2 regions of the Exiguobacterium sp. s78 genome follow, and region 2 is predicted to be linked to the other one. Evidence: predicted binding sites of a transcription regulator. Region 2 holds the regulator's gene; the other holds the start of a gene.
The links. The regulator LexA, encoded in region 2, represses DNA repair genes until DNA is damaged. The targets are predictions, from matches to a motif close to CGAACATATGTTCG.
Positions count from the first base shown of each region.

Region 1: KNQ18_RS13000 (Y-family DNA polymerase) is a predicted target of LexA. The motif match lies at 1,850-1,863, and genes of this name have one in related genera.

Region 1 covers NZ_JACSNB010000002.1:310,262-313,647, forward strand. Annotated here, with positions in the region: gene KNQ18_RS12990 (ZIP family metal transporter) at 1-140, opposite strand, end outside; gene KNQ18_RS12995 (YolD-like family protein) at 192-521, opposite strand; gene KNQ18_RS13000 (Y-family DNA polymerase) at 505-1,827, opposite strand; gene KNQ18_RS13005 (pentapeptide repeat-containing protein) at 2,003-2,641, shown strand; gene KNQ18_RS13010 (MBL fold metallo-hydrolase) at 2,709-3,386, opposite strand, start outside.
Region 2 covers NZ_JACSNB010000001.1:1,762,797-1,766,182, forward strand. Annotated here, with positions in the region: gene KNQ18_RS09185 (DUF896 domain-containing protein) at 1-229, opposite strand, end outside; gene KNQ18_RS09190 (YneB family resolvase-like protein) at 343-996, opposite strand; gene yneA (cell division suppressor protein YneA) at 1,042-1,329, opposite strand; gene lexA (transcriptional repressor LexA) at 1,541-2,155, shown strand; gene KNQ18_RS09205 (metal-binding protein) at 2,187-2,657, shown strand; gene KNQ18_RS09210 (MIP/aquaporin family protein) at 2,844-3,386, shown strand, end outside.

The DNA.
Region 1 (3,386 bases), on a different contig from region 2:
AGCATCATGTTCATGACGCGTTTTTCAATCGTCGTAAAGACGAAGACGAGTGCCGCACCAAGTGCGGTTAACCCCCACGTCATCATTCCGGCAAGCAATGCTTGCACGACGACGGGGAGGGAAGTAAACCAATCCAACATGACTATTCCTTCTTTCCGGGGACGATTTAAAGCATCCATCTGTATGAGAGCTTACCCGTTTTCGATCCGGACGATTCGTGTGAAGGGAATTTCAATGACTTCACGTCCGCGCAGAAAGAGAACGGAACGTTCGGGTTCTAGTCGTTCCACGAAACCGACGACCGTCACGTAGCTACTTTCCTTATAATACGTGATTTCAAGTTCGTTTCCTTCTATTAAAGCTTCTTGAAGCAGAAAGTGCCATGATTCTTGCAACTGTTCATCAATTTCAGGCAAGTCGAGCTGATGCATCTGGACATAATATTCCCGCAACAGTTGCAAATGTTCCGGCATGAGAAAAGGAATCCATTTTAAATTTCCTCGATCACGATACGCTGTCATGAAGATCACCTCCCGGATGACCGCCGACGAAACGAAGACGACGTTTGGCGACACTCGTATCAAGAAACGAGACAGCGAGGCGAATCGTTCCTTTTCCGTAGCGGAGGTTGACGACATCCATTGCTTTTAATAACCGTCGTCGTTTCCAGAGCCGCGCATTATCCTCGAACAAAGACAACTGTAAGGTGCCTTGATCGGCAGTCAAATGCCCCACTGCGACGGATAAAAAACGAACAGGTTCTCCGTCGAGCCAATTCGGTTCGAACAATTGTAAGACGTGACGCAGAATGATTCGTTCATCGGATGTCGGATAAGGCAACCGTACTTGACGGGAGAAACCACTTCGGACGACGTTTCGAGAATAACGGACACCGATGTGAACGGTCCAGCCGACTTGATTCGAAAAGCGACAACGTGCGGCAACATCCTGTACCAGTTCATTGAGCACATTCCGGATGCGTTCGAACTGATAATAGTCCTGCATTAAGGTCACACCGTGTCCGATCGTCCGTTGAGGGGCTTTCTCGAACAGATGACGCGGGGGAAGCAGTGTCGGTGACGCGTCGAGTCCCCAAGCGTGATGCCACAGTTCGGCACCGATGACACCGAAGCGTTCGTGTAACTCTTCAACGGGGCGCATGGCAAGATCACCGATCGTTTCAATCCCCATCATCTGCAGATGTTGTTCCATGCGATGTCCAACTCCCCACATCTTTCGAATCGGAAAATCATGAAGACGTCGTGCGACATCAGCATATCCACATCGCGCGATGCCTTCTTTTTTCCCGATTAAATCAAGCGTCAGTTTCGCGATGACGTTATTTGGACCAATCCCGATCCGGACGTGGATGCCGGTCTGTTTCAGGATTGCTTCTTTAATTTTGAGGGCAGCTTGCAGGTCGGAACCAAATAGGCGATCGGTTCCGGTCATGTCAATGAAACTTTCGTCAATCGAATAGACGCGGATGGCTTCAGGTGGGGCGAATTGGTGCAGGACATCCAGGACACGAATCGACGTCTTCATATAAGCGAGCATACGTGGTTCGACAAGTCGAATCGTACGACGAACAGCGTATGGCAATTGCTCGATTTCATATAATCGACCGGCTGTCTTGATTCCAAGTGCTTTTAAGGCAGGGGTGGCAGCGAGAATGACGGACCCGCTTCGTTTTAAATCGGAGACGACCGCCAGGCGTGTCGTCAAGGGGGGGAGATTGCGATACTGGCATTCACAGCTGGCGTAGAAGGACACACTGTCGACGCAAAAAATCCGTTTATCTTGTGGTAAAACGACGGAAGGAAACATCTGAATCACTCCTTTACATAAAAGAACGTATGTTCTTATTTTGATTTTCCTTGACTATAGCATGGTCTCAAAGTGTCTCAAAATAAAAACTGTTGAAAAAGGGGAATTCGAACGATTTCTCCTCATATAAAAGGAGTTTGGTACACTAAGGGAGAGAAAAAAGGGGGAACCTTTATTGAAAGAGACTGTTATCCGTTTACCAGAATTACCGAAGACGCTTCAGTCAGAGACCTTCGATCAAGTCGAAATCGATGATCCGTATCTGAAAGGAGCGCGTTATGAGAAAGAGTCGATACCGAGTGAACTGACAGAACGCATCGATGCCTATCAAGTGTGTTTTCAAAATGTCTCGTTCGCGAATCTTACCTTTGACCGTGGTTCGTTCGAAGATATTCGTTTTGAGCAATGCGACTTAACCGGATGTCACTTCCAAGAAACTCGTTTTCACCGTGTGTCCTTCGTCGGATGCCGGATGACGGGTGTTCAGTTCGAAGATTGTACGCTGGACCATTTAACGATTCAGGAAGGGCTTGCGGATTACGTACAGTTCATTCGCTGTACGGTCCGTCATCAACACTGGAGCGAAACGACGATGAAAGAAGCACAGTTCTTCGAAGTGAAGCCGACCCATTGGAAACTCGAAGCGGTCCGGCTTACCGATAGTCAATGGATTGAAACACCGTTAAAAGGTCTTGACCTCCGGCAGACGGAACTCTCTGGTATTACGATCGATCCGCGATTTTTACCAGGTGCTGTCATTACGGAAGAGCAAGCAGTTGCCTTTGCTCGTTTGTTAGGTCTCGTCATCCCATAACAAAAAGAAGTCCTTGTTTCGATGGATATTCGAAACAAGGGCTTCTTTTTAATGAAAGTTACTGTTCTTAAAATGACATCGTTTCGCCATCCTCTGGAATCAGGAAATGGGCAGAGAGATGGAAAGCAGTTAAAAAGTCAGCAATCATATCACGTCGCAAGAGACAGTGGTTGACGGACTCGAGGTGCGAGACGATGATCGTCGCTTCCGCCGCCGCTTCGTGTACCGCAAGGAGATCACGCTGTGACATCGTGATCGGCTCTCCCGTCAAGAACTGGGCGGCGCCACTGTTGACGACGATGATATCGGGCGTATGTTGTTCGATCGCATGCGCGACCTCGTCACACCAGATCGTATCACCTGCGATATAAAGTGTCGGTTCGTCCGGATGGGTGAGGACGAGCCCAGACACACGTCCCATCCGTTCGCCGATTTCACCGACACCATGCTGTCCACCTGTTCGATGGACCTGGATATCACCGATCGTTACACCGGAATCGAAGGAAGAGACGTTCGTGAAGCCGGCTTCTCGGATTTGCTGCGCGTCTTCTTCTTGCTGCGCATAGAGTGGCAAATGCTTGGGTAGAAGTTGTTTTGCAGCATCATCGAAATGATCGGCATGCAGATGCGTGACGAAGACAGCGTCAGGATCGAGCAGTGTCTTGACATCGACCGGTAAGTCGACGAGTGGATTGGTGACGGCATTTGGTGTTTGACCGAAGGGAGGCAAGCTGCCTTTTTCGCC
Region 2 (3,386 bases):
TATTCCGTTCTTCTTCTTGTGCTTGTTTCAATTTCTCTGGTGTTACGTCCGTTCCTTCTTCATCGACGATTTTCATGCCCATGAGTTGGTTTTTGAACGATCCACGGAATGCTGCGAGATACGCTGCACGTAACTCTTTTTGCTCTGCGGTTTCGGCTTCTGATAACGGCTCGACTTTTGATTTATTCGCTAATGCATTGATTCGATCTAATTGCTCTTGTGATAACATGGAATCCCTCTTTCTGTACGACTCAAACTTGAGTTATTCAATTGTATCCTTACTTTAAAATAGGCTATAAAAAAAAGCAAGTTAACCGCGTCAGTCGACGGGTAACTTGCTTTTCATTCCGGGCTAGGTGTCAGTTCGCGGTATTCAAGATATCGACGATTGACCGTTGCCTTTGAAATATCATGTCCCATCCCGCGAAGCGTAATGGCGATATCTGAAAACGTCAGTCCGAGTTCACGGAGGCGTACGATTTCTTCGATCGGTACGTCCTTTCGACTACGCCCAGCGTTCTCTCCTTGGCGATTCAGATTTCGTTCCGGACGAAAGCCTTGTTCGACAGCTCGCCGCATGCCGCGCGCGATTTTTGCATTATGCAGTTTCCGTTGATATTCTTCCACCAGTGAGACGATCTCAAGGACCATCGCTTCTGCATCAGCAAGCTGGTATTCTCCATCAGAATCAAGTGTCATCAACCGAACACCGTGCTTCTTAAACGTGTGCAAAATAGCGATTTTCGCATTCCCTCGACCAATCCGTGTGTCATCCGTCACGAGTACCGCATCTACCGCATCACGTGTCACATGGTCAAGAACCGTCAGCATCCCTTCCCGATCGACGTCATATCCACTCTCTTTTTCAGAGACGACATCCACGACATCAAAACCCTTTTGAGACGCGACCTTCGAAAGCTCCATCCGTTGGCGTTCGATCGAACTATCTTGTGCTTCTTTTTCGGTCGACACCCGACAATAAATCACGACCTTCATCGTACCTCACATCCCTGTTCGTTCTTTCACAACTTTTCCATTTTGTCATTGTTGTGCGATTGGTACAACGATTTTGCTTTTTGAGATGACGTGTTTTGTCTCGACATCATTATTTTTAATCAACCAGTTGACGTATTCTTCATCTGACATCGAACCGTCATTGTAGACTTCAGCAATTTGTTCGACTGTGGCGTTCTCATCGACAGTAACGGAAGCAGTCATTAGTTGCGCCACTTTTTCATCCGGGCGCGGTGTGAGTAAAAAGATCACGAAGGCAATACTTAAGGCATAGAAGAGAATTGAAAAAGCATGAGTACGAATCGTATGAATCATCATGAATCCCTCCAAATATGAAATGAATGAGTTAGAATAAATGTTCGCGGAACAATTGTTCGCATAACTCATAATAAACACAGAACCCGTGTTCGGTCAACACAAAATGTCGAACAATTGTTTGTACGCTCATTTGTTCTATGTTATAGTGAATCTAGAAACATATATTCTTACATTTCAAACTTCAATCCAGAAAGAGGTGGCAATTCGTATGCGGAAAATGTCTAAGCGCCAACAAGAGATTCTCGACTACATCGTCTCTGAAGTGAAACTGAAGGGGTATCCACCATCAGTTCGTGAAATCGGAGAAGCAGTCGGACTCGCGTCTAGCTCGACGGTACACGGTCATTTGGATCGACTCGAGAAACGGGGAATGATTCGCCGTGACCCGACGAAACCACGTGCGATTGAGATATTGCTTGATAAGCCTGAAGAAATCACGGAAGCCATCGTCCATGTTCCCGTCATCGGGAAAGTCACAGCGGGTCTTCCGATTACAGCGATTGAAAATATCGAAGAACAGTTCCCGCTCCCTGCACATTATGTAGGAAACGAAACGGTCTTCATGTTGACGATCGATGGTGAATCGATGATTAATGCAGGTATTCTTGACGGCGATCGTGTCATCGTGCGCCAACAAAACACAGCAGAAAACGGAGAAATCGTCGTAGCTATGACCGAAGATAGCGAAGCGACGGTGAAACGGTTCTTCTTAGAAGATCAACAGGTACGTTTACAACCAGAAAATGACTCGATGGATCCGATGTATTTCGATAATGTCTCCATTCTTGGTAAGGTAATCGGCGTGTATCGGACGATTCATTGACGGAGGGACCAGTTACGACTGGTCTTTTTTCATGCCTTCAGGAAATGTACATGATACCGTCAATACCGTCGCACTGACGGGTTACGTTGCGTATTCGGTCGCAACGCAACAAACCGATTGGTTACCAACCGCCATCGGTATCGCTGTCGGTACCCTTTGGTTGTCACCCGACCTCGATTTAAAGTCAGAACCTTATTATCGCTTTGGACCATTTCGAGTCTTGTGGATGCCGTATGTCAAGATCATGCCTCACCGATCGATCTGGTCGCATGGACTGATCATCGGAGACATCATTCGGCTTCTTTATAGTGCTGCGATTCTGATTCCGCTACTATTTTTAAGTCTATATTTTCAGGTTCTTGATTCTGCTACGATTGATTCGTGGTTCGCTTCCCTGCCAGCTTTTGTTATTGGCATCATCGTAGCCAGCACGATTCATATCCTACTAGATTATTCCAGCAGTTGGTTTCGACCTAAAAAAAGAAAAAAACGTCGTCGGTAACACCTCTTTTGCTTGCTTGCAGGCAGTAAGAGGTGTTTTCTTATCCACTTTTACGTATCTTTAAACATCAAAATAAAAAATTTCCATTCCTATATTTCAATTATATGTATTGAAAACGTTCTCAAATCGGAGTAATTTAAAGTAGAAAGGCCATTATCTGCTTTAATCCAAAGGGAGGGTTTTTGCATGAATAACTTTGTATTGGAAATGATCGGTACGATGATCCTCATCCTGCTCGGGGATGGAGTCGTCGCCGGTGTCGTCTTGAAAAAGACGAAATCGGAAAACAGCGGATGGATCGTCATCACGTTCGCTTGGGGTCTTGCCGTCATGACAGGAGCATTCGTAGCTGCTGAAAGTGGAGCACACTTGAACCCCGCATTGACGATCGCACTTGCTTTGAACTCTGACCTACCGTGGGCAGACGTTCCGATCTACATTGCCGGACAACTTGTCGGAGCTTTCATCGGCGCCATTCTCGTTTGGCTTCATTACATGAAACATTTTGAAGCGACTGATGATCAAGCTGCAAAACTCGGTGTGTTCGCAACAGGTCCAGCGATTCGTCATACGCCGTCGAACTTGATTTCTGAGATCATCGGGACATTCGTTCTCGTCTTCGGTATCTTGGCACTCGGTTTAACGACGTTCGGAGACGGCTTAAAACCACTCATCGTCGGTTTACTCGTCGTCGTCATCGGTCTATCGCTCGGTGGTACAACAGGGTAT